Regions from separate parts of the Caballeronia sp. LZ035 genome, predicted to be linked through region 4. Evidence: predicted binding sites of a transcription regulator. Region 4 holds the regulator's gene; each other region holds the start of a gene.
The links. The regulator LexA, encoded in region 4, represses DNA repair genes until DNA is damaged. The targets are predictions, from matches to a motif close to ACTGTATNNNNATACAGT.
Positions count from the first base shown of each region.

Region 1 (5,677 bases), 910 kb from region 4:
AGTGGTCTCGGTTTGCGCGAGTTTGTCGGCGGTCGCGCTGATGAGCGACTCGCCGACCGCATGGCGCTTCAACTCGCCGATGATCCGGCTGCCGCCCATGCGCGCGGCCCGCCGATGCACGACGCTCTCCACGAAGCGTTCGTTCGACAGCCAGCCGTCGCGCTCCAGTTCGTCCAGCACGGCGTCGAGGGAATCGGCTTCGCCGACGTAGGGACTCAATTTTCGCGACAATTCGGCCCGGCTATATTCGCGACGCGACAGCGCCGCGAGCGCCCGCCCCTTCAAGGAGCGCTGTGGACGCCTCGGGTCGTTCGCCTCGGCAACCGAAGTCTTGCGTGTGCGCTGGCTCGTGCGGGTGAACACCGCTTCTTCCGCCACCGCCAAAGGTGCTTCACCCGGCGCGCATTGCTCGAATGGCTCGAATGGGTCGGCGTCGTCGAAGGGATCTGCGAATGATGGAGGGGCTGGCTGAGCGACCCGGAACGCAGGCGCGGACGTGGGCTCGGCGGAGGCCGATGTACGTTCGGCGCGCGGGGCTTGGGGCTGCTCGGTAGCGTGCTTCAGCAGGGCGCGAGCATGTGCAAGACGCGTTGAGCGAGGGCTTGCGCTGGTTGCATCGGATTGAGCGTCGGAAGCGGGCGATGCGGACGATGCACGCGCCATATCCGACGCCGGAGCTGGCTCGTCCGCCCGACCGCCGAAGCTTGCCCCGGAAACGCGACGCGCCGACGCGAAAGACTTCTTCGCGTCGGCGCGTTTCTTGTCACCGCGTGGGAATGCGCCTTTGGACGTGCCTCCGCGCCGCTCGCTGCTTCGTTCGCTGCTTCTTTCGTAGCGATCGACGAATGCGCAACCCTCTTCGGTTGCCTCATCCGCCGGACCGGGCTGCGAATCAGCCTCTGAATCAGCCTCTGGATCAGCCTTCGAATCCGCCTTCGAATTCGTCTTCGAACCGGGCCGGCGCCTGAGCATCGTCCTTCAGGCTCGACGCTTATTCTTCGTCGGCCACTACGGCCTTGGCGACGACCGCTTCACCCATCGCGGCCACGCCCAGCGATTCGCGGATCTTGTTCTCGATCTCGCGCGCGATGTCCGGATTCTCGCGCAGGAATTCACGCGCGTTGTCCTTGCCCTGGCCAATGCGGTCGCCGTTGTAGCTGTACCAGGCGCCGGCCTTGTCGACCAGCTTGGCCTGCACGCCAAGATCGATGATTTCGCCCTGACGCGAGATGCCTTCGCCGTACAGGATGTCGAAGATGGCTTCGCGGAACGGCGGCGCGACCTTGTTCTTCACGACCTTCACGCGCGTTTCATTACCGATGACTTCGTCGTTCTTCTTGATCGAGCCAATGCGGCGGATATCCAGACGCACCGACGAGTAGAACTTCAGCGCATTGCCGCCGGTGGTGGTTTCCGGATTGCCGAACATCACGCCGATCTTCATGCGGATCTGGTTGATGAAGATGACGAGGCAGTTCGTGCGCTTGATGGTGCCGGTGAGCTTGCGTAGCGCCTGCGACATCAGACGCGCCTGGAGGCCCGGCAGCGAGTCGCCCATTTCGCCTTCGATTTCCGCCTTCGGCACGAGCGCCGCCACGGAGTCGATGACGATCATGTCGATGGAACCCGAGCGCACCAGCGCGTCCGCGATTTCGAGCGCCTGCTCGCCCGTGTCCGGCTGCGAGATCAGCAGTTCCGGCACGTTCACGCCGAGCTTGCCTGCGTATTGCACGTCGAGCGCGTGTTCCGCGTCGATGAAGGCCGCCGTGCCGCCGAGCTTCTGCATTTCGGCAACGACCTGCAGCGTGAGCGTGGTCTTGCCCGACGACTCCGGACCGTAGATTTCCACCACACGGCCACGCGGCAAACCGCCGACGCCGAGCGCGATGTCCAGACCGAGCGAACCGGTGGACACTACCTGAATGTCTTCGACCGCCTCACCTGCGCCGAGCCGCATGATCGACCCTTTGCCGAATTGCTTTTCGATCTGCGAGAGCGCGGCGGCCAGGGCCTTGCTCTTCTCCGCAGTCATTCCAGCCGGGCCTTTCTTGCTTTCTTCCATGAATCGTCCTTTGCTATGATGAACGGCGTCTGAGGCAGTGTTCATGGGCCTTCCCGCTGCTCGAACGAGCTTCTCGAAAGGCCTTTTCACACGCACGCAGACACTGTATAAAAAAACAGTAGTTTTTGCAAGCGGGTAGCAGCGCGACGCAGCTTTTTTTCCGCGTCATGCAAGTTGCACACCCCTGCGCAAGAACCGCGAACCACCTGGAGACCGCCGCGCCGGGCGACATTCGGTGCCGGCAATGCCGCTGCGCTTCGCCGCGCATGGGGCGTACCAAGGCGCACACGACGATGCGAATCCTCATTGCCGAAGACGACAGCATACTCGCGGACGGTCTCGTCCGATCACTCCGCCAATCGGGCTACGCCGTCGACCATGTGAAGCACGGCGTCGAGGCGGATACGGCCCTTTCGCTACAGACTTTCGACCTCCTGATCCTCGATCTCGGACTACCGCTGATGTCCGGCCTGGAGGTGCTGCGCCGCCTGCGCGCACGCAATTCGCAGATGCCCGTGCTGATCCTCACCGCCGCCGACAGCGTCGACGAACGCGTGAAGGGACTCGACCTCGGCGCGGATGACTATATGGCCAAGCCCTTCGCGCTCAACGAGCTCGAAGCGCGCGTGCGGGCGCTGACGCGGCGCGGCGCGGGCGGCGGCCCGACGGTCGTGAAGCACGGCTCGCTCTGCTTCGACCAGGTCGGACGCATCGCGACGATCGGCGAGCAGGTCATCGACTTGTCCGCGCGCGAACTCGGCGTGCTCGAAGTGCTGTTGCAGCGAAGTGGCCGGCTCGTGTCGAAGGAACAGCTCGTCAATCACCTGTGCGAGTGGGGCGAGGAAGTCAGCAACAACGCCATCGAAGTCTACGTGCACCGGCTGCGCAAGAAGATCGAGCCGAGCGGCGCAAAGATCATCACGGTACGCGGGCTCGGTTACACGCTGGAGAAAGCGGGCGCGTCGTCGAATGGCGCGGGCCCGCAGCCGCCGGCCGACCCGCTGCCCGCCAGCCATCACTACAAGTAGGCGGCATGGCGTCGTCGGCTTCCACTGAATCGCGCGCGCCGAAGTCTTCCGCTGACGCCTCCGCCGACTCCGACACCCTGCGCGACGCGCGCTACGCCAACCCGTTCGCGCCGCCCGACGAACTCGAGCCCGATACGCACGCGCATCCGCGCTCCCTCTTCGGCGAAATTCTCGACTGGATGCTGGCGCCGCTGCTGCTGCTCTGGCCGATGAGCATCGCGGTGACCTATCTCGTCGCCAAATCGATCGCCAACGGGCCCTTCGACCGCGCGCTCGAAGCCGACGCCTACGTGCTGGCGCGGCAGATCCAGCCGGTCAACGGCGTCGCGGAGCTGCGCCTGCCCGACGCCACTCGCGATTTCCTGCGCGCCGACAACGTCGACAGCGTGTTCTTCCAGGTGCTCGGCACGCGCGGCGAGCTGGTCGGCGGCGACCGGGACATGCCGCTGCCGCACGACGACGACCGGCCGCAGCCCGGCATCGTCGAATTCCGCGACGACGTGCTGCGCGGCAACGACATCCGCGTCGCCTACACGACGGTCGATCTGCCCGGACTCGCGCCCGGACGCGATCCGGCCAGCACCCAGCCGGTGCTCGTGCAGGTCGCCGAGACGCTCGACAAGCGCAGCCAGCTCGCCAACGACATCATCAAGGGCGTGATCCTGCCGCAGTTCGTGATCCTGCCGCTCGCGATCATCCTGGTGTGGTTCGGACTGTCGCGCGGGCTCGCGCCGCTGCATGCGCTGCAATCGAACATCCGGGCGCGCCGTCCGGACGATCTCTCGCCGCTGGACGCGGACCGCGCCCCGCCGGAAATCGCGCCGCTGGTCGCCTCGTTCAACGACCTGCTCACGCGGCTCGAACAGAACATGGAGTTCCAGAAGCGTTTCATCGCCGATGCCGCGCATCAGATGAAGACGCCGCTCGCGGGCTTGCGCATGCAGGCCGAATTCGCGATGCGGCAGGAGGTGTCGGCGGAAGTGCAGCGCTCGCTGGAACAGATCGCGACGAGCTCCGAACATGCCGCCCGCCTCGTGACGCAACTGCTGGCGCTGGCGCGCGCCGAGAATCGCGCGGCGGGCGGCATTTTCTCGCGCATCGAGCTGACGACGCTCGCGCGGCTCGCGGTGCGCGACTGGGTGCAGCCCGCGCTCGCCAAGCAGATGGACCTGGGCTTCGAGGAGCCGCCTCATCCGGTGGAGGTGGAAGGCAACGTCGTGATGCTGCGGGAGATGCTCTCGAACCTGATCGACAACGCGATCCGCTACACGCCCGCGGGCGGGCGCATCACCGTGCGCGTGCGGACCGCCGACGACGACCTCGACCTCGTGCATCTCGAAGTGGAAGACTCGGGGCTGGGCATTCCGGCAGCGGAGCGCGGGCGCGTGGTGGAGCGCTTCTACCGGATTCTCGGGCGTGAAGGCGACGGCAGCGGGCTGGGGCTTGCGATCGTCAAGGAGATCGCGACGATGCATGGCGGCACGCTCACTATCGAGGACCATGTGTACCAGGACAGCCCCCGGCTGGCCGGAACCCTCGTGCGGGTCAGTCTTCAGCGGGTTTATCCTGCCCGGGACAAACCCTGAAAGTCGGTTTCGGAATTCCCGTATTCAAACGTGCAAAGCGTGAAATAGAGCGCAGTTAAACTGGCGTTCGAGTCGTGATCCTGTCAGATCGTCGCATGCGATCCACACGAGCCCACTTCGGGCCTGACGAGCCCGCGTCAGAACGCCGTAAGTTTTCGTTCCAATAATCGTTGCACCGGAGCCGCCAGGTCGCGGACCGACGTATCCGAAAAATTCAAATCAGGACAGGAGGCGGTACATGGCTACGGTTGAGGGGCGCGTTTCGCACGCACCGATGACGGCGGAGGAAAAGAAGGTCATCTTCGCTTCGTCGCTCGGGACGGTGTTCGAGTGGTACGACTTCTATCTGGCGGGCTCGCTCGCCGTCTACATCAGCAAGACCTTCTTCTCGGGCGTGAACCCGACGGCCGGCTTCATCTTCACCCTCCTCGGCTTCGCGGCGGGCTTCGCAGTGCGTCCGTTCGGCGCGATCGTGTTCGGACGACTCGGCGACATGGTCGGGCGCAAGTACACGTTTCTCGTGACGATCGTGATCATGGGCCTGTCGACGTTCCTGATCGGCTTCCTGCCCGGTTACGCGACGATCGGCATCGCAGCGCCGGTGATCTTCATCGCGATGCGTCTGTTGCAAGGCCTGGCGCTCGGCGGCGAGTACGGCGGCGCGGCGACCTACGTCGCGGAGCACGCGCCTTCGAACAAGCGCGGCGCGTGGACGGCGTGGATCCAGACCACCGCGACGCTCGGCCTGTTCATCTCGCTGATCGTGATTCTCGCGGTGCGCACGGCCGTTGGGGAAGAACAGTTCGGCGCGTGGGCGTGGCGCATCCCGTTCCTCGTGTCGATCCTGCTGCTGGCCATTTCGGTGTGGATCCGGATGAAGCTGCATGAATCGCCGGTGTTCGAGCGCATCAAGGCCGAAGGCAAGACCTCGAAGGCGCCGCTCACCGAAGCGTTCGGCGAGTGGAAGAACCTGAAGATCGTGCTGCTGGCGCTGTTCGGCC
Region 1 is NZ_JARUXS010000001.1:803,871-809,547, reverse strand. It holds gene recX (recombination regulator RecX) at 1-363, opposite strand, end outside; gene recA (recombinase RecA) at 992-2,062, opposite strand; gene QCE88_RS03835 (response regulator transcription factor) at 2,356-3,090, shown strand; gene QCE88_RS03830 (sensor histidine kinase N-terminal domain-containing protein) at 3,096-4,676, shown strand; gene QCE88_RS03825 (MFS transporter) at 4,915-5,677, shown strand, end outside.
Region 1: recA (recombinase RecA) is a predicted target of LexA. The motif match lies at 2,165-2,182, and genes of this name have one in related genera.

Region 2 (5,677 bases), on a different contig from region 4:
CGAAGTGCGCATTGATCTCCGTGCCGCCCGCGATGACCGCAGCGGCGGCGTCGGGGTGCGGTACGGCTTGCGTGTATTTGTCGAGACGGTCGTAGGCCTTGTCGCCCCAGGTCTTCGCGGCGGCATATTGCAGCACGCGCGATTGCACCGACACGCCCACCGCCGGTACGGCGATGCGGTCCTTGTCGGTGAAGTCGGCGATGGTCTTCACGCGCGGATCGTTCGACACGAGGTAATACGGGAAATTGCCCAAGGACGCCACGCCCTTCACATTCTGACGGCCATGCGTGCGGTCCCAGATGGTCAGCAGCGGACCGACGCCGGCCGCTGCGATATCGACGGAACCGGACAGCAGCGCGTCGTTGACGCTCGCGCCGCCCGAGAGCTTCGCCCACTCGACCTTGATATCGAGCCCTTCCTTCTTGCCCTCCTGCTCGATGAACTTCTGGTCGCGTGCGACGTTGAGCAGCAGATAGACGACGCCGAACTGCTCGGCGACCCGCAGCGTGCCCTCGGCCCGTGCGCCCGCCGATGTCACGCCCAACGCGACCGCAAGCGCGGCACCGAGTGCGCGCGCCGCGCCCTTCCCTTTGCGAGACTGCATCGATGAAACCCCGTGATTGAATCGTTAGTGTGCGGCTGACGGATCAGAAAGGCGCATCGCCTTCGATGGTCGTGCGATACAGCTTGCGGCGCTGATCGTCGGGCGTGCCGGCCGCGAGGTGCATCACCGAGCGGTTGTCCCAGAAGACCATGTCGCGCGGCTGCCATTGATGGCGATAGATGAACTCCGGCTGCGTGCTGTGCGCGAAGAGCTCGGCGAGCAGGGACTGACTTTCGTCTTCCGGCAAGCCAATCACGCGCGTGGTGAAGTGCTCGCTCACGAACAGCGCGCGGCGCTTGGTTTCCGGATGCGTCCTCACGATGGGATGCGCCACCGGCTTGACCTGGGCAATCTGCTCCGCCGAGAGATTCGGCCGCCATGGGCTGCGCTTCTGCAATTCGGCGTACTTGGCCAGATAGGTATGCTCCGCGACGCGCCCTTCCACTGCTTTTTGCAGATGCGCGGGCAAGGTGTCCCATGCGAGATGCTGGTTGGCGAACAACGTGTCGCCGCCGACCGCCGGCAGTTCCTGCGCATGCAGCAGCGAGCCGAGGCTCGGCGTGTCCTTGTACGACAGGTCCGAATGCCAGAAATGACCGGCGTCGCCCAGGCCGATCGGCTTGCCGTTCTCGGTGATGTTCGAGACGATCAGCACTTCCGGATGGCCCGCGAGCCCGAACTGATGCAGCACGTGGATCTGCAGCGGCCCGAAGCGCTTGCTGAATGCCACCTGCTCGTCCGGCGTGATGCGCTGGTCGCGGAACACGAGTACATGATGATCCAGGTGCGCGCGATGGATCCGTGCGAAATCGGCTGCGGACAACGGCCGCGACAGATCGAGGCCAAGCACTTCGGCGCCGAGCGGAGCATCGAACGGACGAATCTCGATGGGTTGATCGGCAGCGGGTGCTTGAATGTCGGCGTCTTGGGAAGCGGTCAGGGTCGTCACAGTCGAATCGGTCACTTCAGGGAAGCGAATAATCTAGCGTGCCGAACGACGCCCTACAACGAAGCATCTGCGATGTGCTTATCTGCTCGCGTCATAAGCCTGAAGTGTTGACTCATTCGCCCGGGGCGTCGAACGGCAATTCCACCTGCGTGGGTTCAACGGGCGCGGTCTCGTCGTGGCCCGCCAGCGCGCTGACGCGCACGCCGAGCAGACGAATACGCCGCTCCAGCACGATGCGCTTCAGGCATTCGGTCGCGGCGCGGCGAATCTCGACGGGATCGGCCGTGGCGACCGGCACGGTCAGGTCGCGCGTGACGGTGCGAAAGTCGTCGAAACGCAGCTTGATGCCCACAGTACGGCCGACATAACCCTTGCGCTGGAGATCGTCGGCGACGCGCGTGCAAAGGGCGGTGAACTCGGCGGACAGCGTCGCGCGGTCCTGCTTCGGATGGAAATCGCGTTCGAAGGTGGTTTCGCGACTCATCGACTTCGGCGTGGAGCTGGTGACCACGGGCCGGTCGTCCTCGCCCTGCGCAATGCGGGCGAGCCACGCCGCGTAGGTGCCGCCGAAATGCGTTTGCAGCAAGCCCGGATCCGCGGCAGCGATGTCGCCCACCGTATGGATGCCGAGCGCCGCCAGACGCTCGTTCGCCTTCGGCCCGATGCCGTTCACCTTGCGCGCGGCGAGCGGCCAGATGCGGGTGGGCAGGTCGTCCATCGTCAGGATGGTGAGGCCGTCGGGCTTGTCGAGTTCGGAGCCGATCTTCGCGAGCAGCTTGTTCGGCGCGATGCAGATGGAGCACGTCAGCCCGGTGGCTTCGTGCACGGCATCCTTCATGCGACGGCCGATCTCGGCGGGCTCGCCGGGCAGGTCGCCAACATCGATATAGATTTCGTCGATGCCGCGATTCTCGATCTGCGACGTGAAAGTGGCGACGGCCGCCTTGAAGAGCCGCGAGTAATGGCGATACGACTCGAAATCGGTGGGCAGCAGGATGGCGTCGGGCGCGAGTTGCGCGGCCTTCATCATGCCCATCGCGGAAAACACGCCGAACTTGCGCGCTTCATACGTGGACGTGGTGACGACACCCCGCCCCGCGTAGTCGCGCAGCCGGCGAAAGCGGCGCGTGCCGTCGGGAAGCGTTTCCGGCGTGGCGCTGCGGCCGCCGCCCACCACGACCGCCATGCCGCGCAGTTCGGGATAGCGCAGCAACTCCACCGATGCAAAGAACGCATCCATGTCGAGATGCGCGATGCGGCGTGGCGCCGGATGCGGAGCTTGCGGGTTCATCGGCGCGGCCGGTGCGCCGCGTCCGATGCGCCAACGACAGGTTTCAACGCATGGAACATGGGAGTGCGCGTTGCGCGGCGCTGCGAGAACGAGGGATGGCGTTACTGTACATTCATACAGTGATTTGCGCTAGAGCGCTCGCCGTCGGAACTCCGCTCAGCGGCTCCGGGCGGCTGTCCGCGGCGCCGTCCGCGCGCCGGCGACCCGCAACAGCAACAACGCCAACCCGCCCCACGCGAACTCGCGCGCACGCCGCACCAGCGCGAGCGACAAGGCCGTCTCGCGATCGATGCCAAACAACGCGGACACAGCGACGATCGCCGCTTCCTGCACACCGAGCCCGGCGGGAAGAATGAACACCGCATTACGGACGCACTGCGTCAGCGCTTCGATGGCGATCGCGCCGGCTATCGGCACAGGATGTCCGAGCATGCCGAAGCCCGCATAAATCTCGGCGGCGCCCAGCACATAACCCGCAAGCTGCCATGCGAACGCTCTTGCGCACAGCGCGGGTTGGCCGAGCAGCGCACGCAGCTCGCCATCCAGACGCCGGCCGTCCAGCCTTGCAACGAGTTCATGCGAAGCGCCGATCCAGCGGCGCGCCATGCCTTCGAGCCGATGAAACGGCGCGCCGCGTTGCGCGACCGCGAAGGCGCACAGCACGATGGGCAGGCTCATCGCGAGTCCCCACGCCATCACGCGCGGCAGACTGCCTGCGCCGTCCAGATGCAGACACAGGATCACGAGGCCAAGCAAGGCAAGCATGACCTGCACGGCCATGGTGACCAGCGTTTCGACGATTACCGACGCGCTCACCACGCTGAGATCGTTCGTATGACGCATCGCGAGCCTGATGCCGATCAGTTCGCCGCCGATTCCCAGCACCGGCAGCAGACGTCCGACGGCTTCGCGCACCGTAGCGATCCGCCAGAGCGTGCCCAGGGACACGCGCTCGCGCAGCAGCAACTGCCACGCACGCGCATCGAGCAACAGCGGCAGCGCATGCAGCGGCAGGAGCCACAGCAGGATGGGCCCGGTGCGCTCGATCAGCGACAACGCCGCGAACACGCCTTCGTGCAGGGCAAGCGCGATCAGCAGCGCGATCGCGAGCGGCCAGCGCAGCCACGCCACGCGCCGGAGCAGGGCCATCATGCGCACTGACCGGATCGCCGGACACGTGCCTCGTGCCCGGTGTTTGCAAAAACGTCGGAGAAGCCGCCGCGCCTCGCGCCTGTCGCCGCCATTGCCCGGGCGACGCGTGGAGAACACAGCGCCGCCAGTTCGTCCGCGTGCCGATAGCCGTGCATCGTCGCCGTGACCGGTGCATCGTCGCCAGCGGCGGGGTGGCTGTAGATCTCCAGCACACCTTCCGGCGCGTGGTCGAGCAAGGCGAGGAGCGTCGCTTCGTCCATGCGCCCGGTTGCGCTGATCCCCGCTACCCAGTCGTTGTGCGCCACGCCTGCGCGCCGCAGACGCGCTTTCATCCACGCGGCCCACGGCGCCAGCAGGCGCGAGCCGTTCAGTTCGCGCGGCAGGCGCATCGCCCGCAGGCCAAATGCGCGGCCGATGTCGAGGATCAGCGACAACACCGTCGGATGCAGATGGAAGTGTTTGTGCGTGTTCACGTGATCGAGCGCGAGTCCCGTGGCGGCAAAGGCTTCGAATTGCGCGCGGATTTCGCGGGCCAGTTGCACACGCACATGCGGCAGCAGAAAAAAGCGGCAGCCATCGCGCACCATGCGATCGCCGAAGCGGCCATCGGCATCGACGAGTGCGGGGATCTCATGCGCAGGCAAGGTCGGCACGCCATCCGCCAGCACGATATGCAGGCCCACGCGCAAGCCCGGTAGCGCACGGGCGCGCTCGACGGCATCGCGCGCTGCGGGAGCGCCCGTCATCAGGCTGGCGCAATCGAGCACGCCATGCCGGTGCGCGCGCTCGACCGCTTCGTTCACCCGCTCGTGCAGGCCGAAATCATCGGCGGTGACGATGAGCGCCCGCACGGTGTCACGCCTCGTGCGCGCGCAGGAAACGGAAGAATTCGACGCCTTCGCGCAAGCGGCGTTTCATCATGTCCCAGCTCGTCAGCATCTCGCGCACGATTTCCCAGATCTTCGAGGGACGGAAATAGAAGCGCTTGTAGAAGCGCTCCAGCTCATGATAAATCTCGTCGCGCGACAGATGCGGGTAGCCGATCGCGGCAAGCTGCACGCCTTCCTTGCTGACGAGATGGATGACCTTGTTCTCTTCCAGCCAGCCGCGCTCCACGGCCTGCTTGTAGAGCGCGGTGCCCGGATAAGGCGCCGCGAGCGACACCTGGATCGTGTGCGGATTGATCTCCTTCGCGTACTCGATGGTCTTTTCGATCGTCTCGCGGGTCTCTCCCGGCAAACCGAGGATAAAGGTGCCATGCACCTTGATGCCGAGCGTCCTGCAATCCTCGGCGAAGCGCCGCGCCATGTCGGTGCGCAAGCCTTTCTTGATGTTCAGGAGGATCTGGTCGTCGCCCGACTCATAACCGACGAGCAGCAGGCGCAGGCCGTTCTCCTTCATGACCTTGAGCGTCGCATGGGGCACGTTTGCCTTGGCATTGCAGGACCACGTAACGCCGAGCTTGCCCAGCCCGCGCGCAATCTCTTCGACACGCGGCCTGAAGTCGGTGAAGGTATCGTCGTCGAACATGATCTCCTTCACCTCCGGCATGTTGTCGCGAATCCACTTCACTTCTTCGAGCACGTTCTCCACCGAACGCACCCGGTAACGATGCCCGCCCACCGTCTGCGGCCAGAGGCAGAACGTACAGCGGGACCGGCAGCCACGGCCCGTGTAGATC
Region 2 is NZ_JARUXS010000004.1:534,959-540,635, reverse strand. It holds gene QCE88_RS32845 (ABC transporter substrate-binding protein) at 1-604, opposite strand, end outside; gene QCE88_RS32840 (TauD/TfdA dioxygenase family protein) at 648-1,553, opposite strand; gene dinB (DNA polymerase IV) at 1,666-2,844, opposite strand; gene QCE88_RS32830 (lysylphosphatidylglycerol synthase domain-containing protein) at 3,001-3,996, opposite strand; gene hpnK (hopanoid biosynthesis-associated protein HpnK) at 3,993-4,847, opposite strand; gene hpnJ (hopanoid biosynthesis associated radical SAM protein HpnJ) at 4,852-5,677, opposite strand, start outside.
Region 2: dinB (DNA polymerase IV) is a predicted target of LexA. The motif match lies at 2,948-2,965, and genes of this name have one in related genera.

Region 3 (5,677 bases), 610 kb from region 4:
CGGCACCACTAGCAGACGCTGGTTGCCGCGTGCTGGCAGTCATATAAGCCGCCACTCGTTATTCGGAAACGGCCATAGTCACGGTCAAACGATTGGCGTCACTGCCAATCGAACAACCTGCCGACAAGGTCTCATTGCAAGCTACGTCCTCTCCAAGGTGCCCGGGAAATCGAGAGGACTGAACAACCAGGAATTTGCTCTCGGACAGCACCTTCAAGCCACCGAAGTGACCGTCTGTGATGTGCGATATCCGCTCCGTTCCGACTTGCGCAAATACCGGAGCGGGCGTACGAGGCACTATCTATGATGTGGTAGGTATGCGCCGTCGTGTCATCGTTTATCTTGAAGCAGTTCCACGAGTAAGTTGACTCCGCATTTGCAAGATTCAAGCGGCGAGTCGATGCTCGTAATACGGTCGATCCCGATCATCAAGAATGGCATACATGGGTTCGAGATCGGATCTGCCTGGGCTCAACCATGCCTCGATGTTTTCCGCCTTGATTGGGACGATACAACGGTCATGGCCGGCCGCTTCGACCTCAGGCGGCGGTTCATCTGTGATCGCGGCGAAGGAGAGTAAATCAGGCTCCCCAGGCGCAGTCCATCGCGACCAAAGGCAGGCGACGTGCATCAACTGGCCGTTGTTCGGACGGAATTCCAGGACAACATTTTCGTCCTGCTCATGCGATTCCAGGAGCGTGCCTTCCATCTTGGCCTTGCTGACGTTTTCATAGAACACGTCGACCAGCATGATGCCGTGCGTATGGCCAAAGCATGGCTTCCAGAACCCTTCAAGATTATCCCGACGAGCGTTATACGTGCCGGGGAAGCGCCGATCGTAGTTCCCGGGCTTGCCCGCGATACGACATTGATAGCGCATCGGCTTCACCACGTACTGCCCGTCTTCGATGATCAGCACCGGCGCATAGTGTCCGGGAAAGATTCGGGCGTCGCGATCCTTAGGTGTTGTACGTCGCAGGTCGTCGAGCCGACGAAGAGCGGAATCGATCTTATCGGTGGCGATACGGCGGCTTTCTGTCGCCGCTTTCGTGACCTTGGTCTGTAACGCACGCTCGGCATCGGCGAGGCGGGTGCGCTGCTTGAAAACATCCTGTTCGATCGTGTTCGCCTGCCCGGTGTTGAAACGATCGATGAATTCCTTGATCTGGCGTTCGTCGTCGTTATCTGGATGAAGAAATGCATCCTCCATCGCTTTCGGGATCTTGGCTTTGCTGCCTTCGGCGCGTTCCCAGAACAGGCGCGCGAACTCGCGAATATCCATCTGTGCGCCAAACATCTTCACGTAGCGTCGATAGTCCGCCTGGATCTGCGCCGAGTAGCACACTGCCGCCTCCTGTAAGGTTCAGCTGTTCGCCTGATCGTCTATGTTGCCGTGCCGGTTGCTTCGCGGCACAGCTTCATCATCTTCTGGACCACCGTGCTCGCATGGTTTAACCCCATGTCGCCAGTGAAGAGCACTGGCACATCGGATTGACGAAGGGCGATCCCTGCGCTCTTCAAATCACGGCGGGCAATGTTGAGGGCCAATTGTCCGATGCGCACGCGCTCCGGCCAGCTCATCGTAACGAGGTTTCGCTTAAGCCAAATGCGGCAGCTATCCACGACGTGATCCACCCGCCACTCCTGTGTCAGCGCATGCGAGGCAGCAAGCGTTGCCACCAGAAAGCACAAGAGGTCGGCCCGCGCGCCATTCAGCTCGTCAATATCGGGTAGATCCATTGCGCTCCTCGTGTGTTCTTAACATACTAGCCGCCTTCATCGGCTCCGTTCGCCACCTCGCGAAATCAGCCGTTTCGACTGCCCGCCTGTACGCAAGTGCGGTCGGCTTGCGCACTTTCAACGACCTAGATCGACGGCGCGCTGCAGGCGACTCCGCTCCACCGTGCGATCAATTCCGTCAGGCGTAGTAGAGGCGGTCCCACAGTGTCTTCAGCCCGACCAAGGTTTGAACTCGTCGGGTGACCCTGTCCCGACGCCTCAGCCATTCTCTTGCAAATAAGGCTCGCCGACATTTGCATAGGCAACAGCCTCGGCAATCGTCACATGGCCAGACGTCTCGCACAGCCTGGCGACGAGGTCGGCGACCTCGGGCGTCGGTGTCTCGGAGCAAGCATAGGGGTCAAGTTTCTGCGGCTACATAAAAAGGTGCAGATCACTGCACCGATTTCTGCGCTACACTCGACACTGTACATTTATACAGTGGTTTCGCGCCCCTCTATTACCGATCATGGCCGCTTTGCCTATACACATCGAGTCGATTCACCCGGCGCTTTGGCGTGGGTCTCAGCTCGCGCGTGCCTATGGCAAAACCATCGATACCGGCTACGCCGCGCTGTCGGCGGAATTGCCCGGCGGTGGTTGGCCGGTTGGAGCGCTGGTGGAACTACTGGTGCAACAGCCGGGCATCGGGGAGATGCGCTTGCTCAACCCTGCACTCGTCGCCTCAAGCAAGCGGCCTGTCGCCCTGTTACAGGCGCCGCATATACCGAACAGCCTGGCGTTCGCCTATCTGGGCGTACCGCTGGACAAGCTCATGATGTTGCGCGCGCCCAAGACAGCGGACGCCCTGTGGTGCGCCGAGCGCGTGCTGAACGCCCGAAGTTGCGGTGCACTGCTCGTCTGGCAACACCATATCCGGTCTGAAGCACTGCGGCGTTTGCATCTGGCGGCGCAAGCAACGGAAACCCTGTTGATTCTGGTCAGACCGCTCGCCACCGCCCAGGATTCATCGCCTGCAACGTTACGGCTCGGGGTTCGGCCAGCCGATGGCGGAATCTTCGTCGACGTGATCAAGAGACGAGGACCGACGCGCACCGATCAACTCTCCATCCACCTTCAACCTTCACCGATTCTGCTCAGCCCTCATGGCCGTGTTCGTCGCCATCTTCCTGCCCCGGCTCTCGCTGGAGGTGTTTCGGCCGAGGTACTCACCTCGGGCTGAACACGGCTGTGTGGTGCTCGAACGTGACAAAGTCATCGTGCTTGATCAGGTGGCAAGAGAGGCAGGGGTAATGGTAGGCATGAAGCGCGGTGGCGTCACGACGCTCGCGGTGGATGCGTTGATGTACGACCGCAGCCCCACGCGCGAGCTTGATGTGCAACGCGAAGTCGCGTTCGCGCTGCTGCGTTTTTCGCCTCAGGTAGCGGTGCGGGAAGAAGAAACGATTGTCGTGGACGTGACCGCAAGTCTGCGTCTGTTCGGCGGCATCCGACACGTTTGCCGACAGATCCGAGAGACGGTCAACACGGTCGGCGTGACCGCCCGCATGAGCGTCGCGCCTACGGGCCAAGGCGCGTGGCTTCTCGCCAAACGCGGCCGCCGGCGGGTCCTCAAAATGGCCTCGCTTGAACGCAGTCTCGGGGAGCTTCCGTTCATGGTGGTCCCCGAAGTTCGGTCTTTTGGGGAATGGTTCAACGGCCTTGGTTGCCAAGTGCTCAACGATGTTCGCCGCCTGCCACGGGCAGGACTTAAAAAGAGGTGCGGTGTGGATTTACTGGATTCGCTTGACCGCGCCTATGGCCTGTCACCGGAACTCTACGAGTGGCTGGAGCTGCCGCCTTCGTTCAGCGCACGCACCGAGTTGCCGGATCGCGTCGAGCATGCGGAAGCGGTTCTGTTTTCCGCGCGACGGCTGATTGTGCAGTTGTGCGGTTGGTTGAGCGCGCAGCAGCTCGCGCTCACGCAAGCGACGATCACGCTCGAACATGAACGCGGCCGTCAGGCGATCGAGCCGACGACGATCGATATTGCGCTTGCCGAGCCGACATGGCAGGAAGAGCATCTCGTTCGTCTGTTGAAGGAACGGCTCGGCCGTATCGAACTTGAGGCAGCCGTTATCGCCCTGCGCCTGACAGCATCGAAAGTGGAGCCGGCGGAGCCGCCGAGCGACTCGCTTTTCCCTGAGCCCGGCGGATCGGCTCAAGATCACAATCGCTTGCTCGAACTGTTGGTCGCGCGCCTGGGGGCCGAGAACGTCCTGCGACCCGCACCGACTTCGGATCATCGTCCCGAACATGCGAATCAATGGGTGCCAGTGCAGACGGCAACGAAAACATGCCCTCCTCCGGCCGAACTTCCACGGCCGACGTGGCTGCTTGACGCGCCCGTGCGGCTAATGATCAAGCATCACCGACCGTTCTACGGGTCCCCGCTCAAACTCGTCTCGACGGGCGAGCGCATTGAGGCCGGGTGGCACGACGGTGAACTGGTGTCGCGCGACTACTATGTCGCCGAGGCCTCGGATAAAAGCTGCTACTGGATCTACCGTGAACGACCGAGCGTGAAGACGGAAGAAGTCCGCTGGTTCCTTCACGGGCTGTTTGGATAATCGGTGGTGTTGCCGTGGATCTCTTCTCGTCAACGCTTCCTGACTACGCGGAGCTTTTCGCGTTCACGAACTTCTCGTTTCTGCATGGCGCATCGCACGGCGAAGAGCTGGTGCTGCGTGCGTCGCAACTCGGCTATTCGGGCCTTGCGATCACGGACGAGTGTTCACTCGCCGGCGTCGTGCGCGCACACGTGCAGGCCAAGGAAGAAAAGCTGCCGCTCATCATTGGCTCCTACTTTCGACTCGCCCACGCCGACAAGCGTCCGGCATTCGGCCTTATCCTGCTTGCACAGAACCGTAACGGCTACGGCAACCTGTCCGAGCTGATCACGCTCGGGCGCATGCGCGCAACGAAAGGCACGTACCTGCTCACGCCGCACGATCTGTCGAAGCCCGACAAGGAATACGCACACTTGCGTGGCATGCCCGATTGTCTGGCGATCCTCGTGCCGGATTTTCCGGCGAAGGAAGAGGCACTCTCCGCGCAGGTTGAATGGCTCAACGAGACGTTTCCGTCGCGCGGCTGGGTCGGCCTGATCCTGCATCAACGCGCGATGGATGACATTCACCGCGGTAGCGTCGAGTACGTCGCGGAGCAACACCGGGTGCCGGTGGTCGCGCTGGGCAATGTGGTCATGCATGTGCGCTCCCGCAAACCGCTGCAAGACACGATGACGGCGATCCGCGTCGGCAAGCCCGTTGCCGAATGCGGTTACGATCTTGCGCCCAACGCGGAGCAACACCTTCGCTCACGCTTAAGGATCAGCAACTTATATCCAGCCCATGCAGTGGCTCAAACGCTCAACATCTGCGAGCGCTGCACGTTCTCGTTGGACGAACTGCGCTACGAATATCCTGACGAGCTCGTACCGGAGGGTTTTACGCACGAAGCGTATTTGCGGCAGGAAACCTACATTGGCGCGCATAAACGCTTTCCTGCGGGCATTCCGCATGACGTGCAAAAGCAGATCGAATACGAATTACAGTTGATCGGCGAGATGCGCTATGAAGCGTACTTTCTCACGGTCTATGACATCGTACGTTTCGCACGTAGCCAGCACATCCTGTGTCAGGGACGCGGGTCGGCCGCGAACAGCGCGGTCTGTTACTGCCTGGGCGTGACTGAAGTCGACCCCTCGCGCGGCAACATGTTGTTCGAGCGATTTATCAGCAAGGAACGCGGCGAGCCGCCTGATATCGATGTCGACTTCGAGCATCAGCGGCGTGAAGAGGTCATCCAGTACATCTATCGCAAATACGGACGGGATCGCGCAGCGATCGCGGCAGCGGTGTCCACATACCGGCCTCGCGGCGCGTTGCGCGAAACC
Region 3 is NZ_JARUXS010000001.1:1,101,314-1,106,990, reverse strand. It holds gene QCE88_RS05175 (SOS response-associated peptidase family protein) at 386-1,345, opposite strand; gene QCE88_RS05170 (hypothetical protein) at 1,384-1,740, opposite strand; gene imuA (translesion DNA synthesis-associated protein ImuA) at 2,249-2,962, shown strand; gene QCE88_RS05160 (DNA polymerase Y family protein) at 2,886-4,349, shown strand; partial or broken gene QCE88_RS05155 (error-prone DNA polymerase) at 4,364-5,677, shown strand, end outside.
Region 3: imuA (translesion DNA synthesis-associated protein ImuA) is a predicted target of LexA. The motif match lies at 2,205-2,222, and genes of this name have one in related genera.

Region 4 (5,677 bases):
GACGGCCCGAGCAGCGCGACCAGTTCGCCGGCGGGAAAGTCCAGCGAGACCTGGTCGAGCGCGGTGAAATCGCCGAAGCGTTTTTGCAGATTGCGAACGATGATGCTCATGATGATGTCGGCCTGTCAGTTCTGTGCGGGGGCGGTGGCGGAGGCTTTGGCTTTGGCTTCGCTTACGGACTGCGTCATGCGCCGCTCCGCGAGGAGCTTGAGCGCGAGCGTCACGAGCGCGAGCAGCGCAAGCAGCGACGCCACCGCGAACGCTGCCGAGAAGTTGTATTCGTTGTAGAGGATTTCGACGTGCAGCGGCATGGTGTCGGTCTGGCCGCGAATGTGGCCGGAAACCACCGAGACTGCGCCGAACTCGCCCATGGCGCGCGCGTTGCAGAGGATCACGCCGTACAGCAGGCCCCACTTCACATTGGGCAAGGTCACGCGACGGAAGATCTGCCAGCCCGACGCGCCCAGCACATGCGCCGCTTCTTCTTCGTCGTTGCCCTGAGCCTGCATCAGCGGAATCAGTTCACGCGCGACGAACGGGAACGTCACGAAGATCGTCGCGAGCACGATGCCCGGCACCGCGAAGATGATCTGCACGTCGTGCGCGGCGAGCCACGGGCCGAACCAGCCCTGCGCGCCGAACATCAGCACATAGATGAGGCCGGAGATCACCGGCGACACCGAGAACGGCAGATCGATCAGCGTGGTGAGCAGCGCCTTGCCGCGAAAGTCGAACTTCGCGATGGCCCACGAAGCCGCCAGCCCGAACACGAGATTCAGCGGCACGGCGATCGCGGCCGTCAGGAGCGTCAGCTTGATCGCGGACCACGCATCCGGGTCCTTCAGCGACTCGAAGTAGTAGTCGAGGCCCTTGGCGAAGGCCTGCGCGAACACGGCCGCGAGCGGCACGACGAGAAAGAACGCCAGGAACGCGAGCGCGATGCCCGTCAGCAGCCAGCGCACCGCGCGCGGTTCGGTGACGGGATTGAGCGTGTGCGTGTCGCGCTGCGACGAGGTTTGCAATGGCAGGACCTTGCTCATGCCGGTTCTCCCGCCGCCTGGGACACTCGTGCGGGCGCGGCTCCGGTCTTGCTGGTGCGCCGTTGCAGGAACCACTGCAAGGTGTTGATGAGCAGCAGCATCAGGAAGGACACGCACAGCATCACGACGGCGAGTGCGGTGGCGCCGGCATAGTCGTACTGTTCGAGCTTGGTGATGATGAGCAGCGAGGTGATCTCGGACTTCATCGGCACGTTGCCGGCGATGAAAATGACCGAGCCGTATTCGCCGAGCGCACGCGCGAACGCCAGCGCGAAGCCCGTCAGCAAGGCGGGCAACAGCGACGGCAGCACCACCCGGCGGAACGTCAGCCAGCGCGACGCGCCAAGGCATGCGGCGGCTTCTTCCTGCTCGCGCTCGAAGTCCTCCAGCACCGGCTGCACCGTGCGCACGACGAACGGCAGGCCGATGAACGTCAGCGCGACCAGCACGCCGAGCGGCGTAAACGCGACCTTGATGCCGAGCGGCGCGAGATACTGGCCCACCCAGCCGTTGCTCGCATAGACCGCGGCGAGCGAGATGCCCGCGACCGACGTGGGCAGCGCGAACGGCAGGTCGACCATCGCATCGACGATGCGCTTGAACGGGAACGTGTAGCGCACCAGCACCCACGCGACGAGAAAGCCGAACACGGCGTTGATGAGCGCGCCGCCGAGGGCCGCGCTGAACGTCAGCCGGTACGAGGCCAGCACGCGCGGCGAGGTCACCGCGCGGACGAACTGGGCCCAGTCGAGCGTCGCGGTCTTCGCGAAGGTGGCCGCAAGCGGAATCAGCACCACGAGGCTCAGATAAGCCAGCGTGATGCCGAGGGTCAGGCCGAAACCGGGCAACGCGCTCGGTTTCCTGAATGTGAAGGTCGTCATCCTTGAGTCTTCCTTTTGCGCCGGGGGAGGCGCGTACTGCCGGGGTACTGCCTGAACGACGCGCGGCGTCATGGGTGCGCCGCGTCGTCGTGACCTGTCCTTACTGCGGCTGGTAGATCGAGTCGAACACGCCGCCATCGGCAAAGTGCGTCTTCTGCGCCTTGGCCCAGCCGCCGAACGTGTCGTCGATGGTGTAGAGCTTCAGCTTCGGAAACTGCTTCGTGAGGTCGGCCGGCACGGTCTTCGAACGCGGCCGATAGAAGTTGCGCGCGGCGATCTGCTGGCCTTCGTCGCTATACAGATACTTGAGATACGCCTCGGCGAGCTTGCGCGTGCCGTGCTTGTCGACGACCTTGTCCACCACCGCGACCGGCGGCTCCGCCAGGATGCTCACCGACGGCACCACGATCTCGAACTTCTCCGGACCGAACTCCTTCAGCGACAGGAACGCCTCGTTCTCCCACGCGATCAGCACGTCGCCCTGGCCGCGCTGCACGAAGCTCGTCGTTGCGCCGCGCGCGCCGGAATCGAGCACGCCCGCGTTCTTGTAGAGCTTCGTCACGAAGTCCTTCGCGCTCTGCTCGTTGCCGCCCGGCTTGTGCTGCGCATACGCCCACGCGGCAAGGTAGTTCCAGCGCGCGCCGCCCGAGGTCTTCGGATTCGGCGTGACGATCGACACGCCCGGCTTCGCCAGATCGTCCCAGTCCTTGATGTGCTTCGGATTGCCCTTGCGCACCAGGAACACGATGGTCGAGGTGTACGGCGAGGCGTTGTCCGGCAGACGCTTTTGCCAGTCCGCGTTGACGAGCCCCTTGCTCGCCAGGGCGTCGATGTCATACGCCAGCGCAAGGGTAACGACGTCGGCCTGCAGACCGTCGAGGACCGCACGGGCCTGACCGCCGGAGCCGCCGTGCGACTGCTTGAAGGTGACGGTCTCGCCCGTCTCGGCCTTCCACTTCTTCGCGAAGGCCTGATTGAAGTCCTGATAGAGCTCGCGCGTCGGATCGTAGGACACGTTCAAGAACGATGTCTCCGCGCTCGCTGACGCCGCCATGCCGATGCCCGCAGCCGTCAGTGCCGCCGCCGCAAGCAGGCGTCGCGCGCCCCGGCCCAATCCCCATTTCAAGCTTTGCATTCCCCGTTCTCCGTCTTATCGAATTGACGGAATCAGTCTAACTAGGCGTCTATATGATTAGAAATAATCGTTTCTCACTTTTTTATACGTAAAACTGCTAAGAAGCTTATTCCTGTGCGTAGAAAGGCACTCCGGCCGCGCATCGAGCGTATCGGGGGCCTGCAAGGCCGAACTTAAAGTAAAGCTTGAAAAGCGCGGAATACTGTATAAAAATACAGTCACCTGTCCATCCATACAGTGCCCCAGGGGTCCGAGCCAGTGAACAAGACATCCAAACTCACCGCGCGGCAGCAGCAGGTGTTCGAGCTGATCCAGCGCGCGATCGAGCGTACGGGCTTCCCGCCCACACGCGCCGAGATCGCCGCCGAACTCGGCTTCAGTTCGGCCAATTCGGCCGAGGAACATCTCAGGGCGCTCGCACGCAAGGGCGTGATCGAACTCGCGGCGGGCTCGTCGCGCGGCATTCGCCTGCTCGCCGAGGCAACGCGCATCGAGCGGCTGGAAGACATGCCGCATCAGTTCACGCTCCCGCATGCGAGCATCATGCAGCTCTCGCTGCCGCTCGTCGGCCGGGTTGCGGCCGGTAGTCCCATCCTCGCGCAGGAGCACATCTCGCAGCACTACGCGTGTGACCCGGCGCTGTTTTCGAGCAAGCCGGACTACTTGCTGAAGGTGCGCGGGCTGTCCATGCGCGACGCGGGCATTCTCGACGGCGACCTGCTCGCCGTGCAGAAGCGCACCGAAGCAAAGGACGGGCAAATCGTCGTCGCGCGTCTGGGCGACGACGTGACGGTGAAGCGCTGGAAGCGTCATCGCGATGGCGTCGAGCTGATCGCCGAGAATCCGGACTACGAGAACATTTTCGTGCGCTCCGGCAGCGGCGAGTTCGCGCTCGAAGGCATTGCGGTCGGCCTGATTCGTTCCGGCGAATTCTGACGTCCCCGCATAAGCGTTGGTGAGATCAATGAGGCCAAGACTCGGAAAAGATTCGGAATTTTGATGTCCCGCTTGTCCCAAAGAGACAAGAAATGTCCTGGACAAAGCGGAATATCACCTCACCAACCGCAGCGACGCTCACTCGGGCGTTCAACCGAAAAACCAGCATGACGGCCACCGTTCACGGCGCGCCGCTGTGCGCCCTATCGTCTGGAGAGTCACCATGGAACGTTTCGCCCGCTTGTTGCCCTTCCGCCAATTCGGCCGTCTGCGTCATCTGCGCACGCTGATTTCGTGCGGCATGCCGCGCGCCGAAACCACGCCGGATCTCTTCGAGACGGACATGCCCGCACTGCCGTCGCGTCAACCTGCTTTTGCGCGGGTGTCGCTGAACAGCACCGTGCACGCGGAAGCGGCGGAACGCGCGCCGGTGCGCGTTTATCGTGGACAATCCCGCGTAATCCTGGTCGGCAAGATCGACGAAGTGTCGCGCATGCTCGACCGCTGCATCGCCGAGGAAAGCGCCGGACTGGCGGGCGGAATCCTCGCATAAGCGGGGTTCGGCAGACGTTGAATTCCGGTTCGCGGGATTTATCGGGCGCATGCGCGGTCAATCGGAATTCACGTTCCGCACGAGGCCCTTCCGTCGCATGTCCCGCACTACCCGCTTCACCCTGACCACGCTCGTCGTCCTGATCGTCATCGGACTGCTGGGATATCTCTACGCATCGCCGTATATCGCATTGAATCGCCTCAAGCGCGCGGCCGATGCGCGCGACGCGCAGACGGTCAACCAATATGTCGATTACCCCGCGCTGCGCGCGAGCCTCAAGGAGCAGGTTGCCGCCCTGCTCACGCGGCGCGTGGACATTCAGAAGAGCGGCAATCCGCTGGCGATCATCGGGGCGATGATCGGCGCGGCGGTGGTCGGTCCGCTGGTGGATACCTACGCCACGCCTGACGGTGTCGCGGCCATTCTCAACGGCATCCCGCCGCGCGGCACACCCGGCGAACGTCCGCCGCCGGCCGGAACGAACGAGCCGCCGGTTTCATCGGGAGCGCCGGCTTCGGGCAACAATGCCCCAGCGCCCGATGCGGCGCCCCAACCGCCCGCCACGACAGCGGGCTATCAAGGCTTGAACACTTTCGTCGTGACCTATCAGCACGGCGCAGGCGACGCCCGCTACTCAGCCATTTTTCACCGCGATGGCCTCGTATCGTGGAAGCTCGTCGCGGTGAACCTGGACGGCTGAAGCGTCGTTCAGGCGCCCGCTTCGGCCTTGGCGGGCCGGGCCGCCATGGCAGCGTCTTCTTCCGCCTCGGTCGATTCCCCCGCCTGACACACGGCGACCAGAATGCTGCACTTCACGCGGTCGAGCAGCGGCGTGTTCCCCGCGCCCATCCACCAGCGCGCGAGTCCATTGCGGCAGCGATGCCCGACGACCACCAGATCCACGTTCAGCTGATCGGCGAGCGCCGCGATTTCATCGATCGGATGACCGAACGCGAAATGTCCCTGCGCCGCCAGGCCGCGTTCGCGCAACCAGTCCACGCCTTCCTGGAGGATGTCGCGCGCGGCGTCCTCGAAGCGGCCGCAGGCCATGTCGGTCAGCAGCCCGGCGCTCTGTGCGATGCTCGATCGCATGTCGACGACAGCCAGAATGTGCGTTTCCGCCTTCAGGTCG
Region 4 is NZ_JARUXS010000001.1:1,711,982-1,717,658, reverse strand. It holds gene QCE88_RS08120 (sulfate ABC transporter ATP-binding protein) at 1-110, opposite strand, end outside; gene cysW (sulfate ABC transporter permease subunit CysW) at 126-1,040, opposite strand; gene cysT (sulfate ABC transporter permease subunit CysT) at 1,037-1,921, opposite strand; gene QCE88_RS08105 (sulfate ABC transporter substrate-binding protein) at 2,022-3,056, opposite strand; gene lexA (transcriptional repressor LexA) at 3,315-3,992, shown strand; gene QCE88_RS08095 (hypothetical protein) at 4,216-4,545, shown strand; gene QCE88_RS08090 (DUF2939 domain-containing protein) at 4,643-5,245, shown strand; gene QCE88_RS08085 (universal stress protein) at 5,254-5,677, opposite strand, start outside.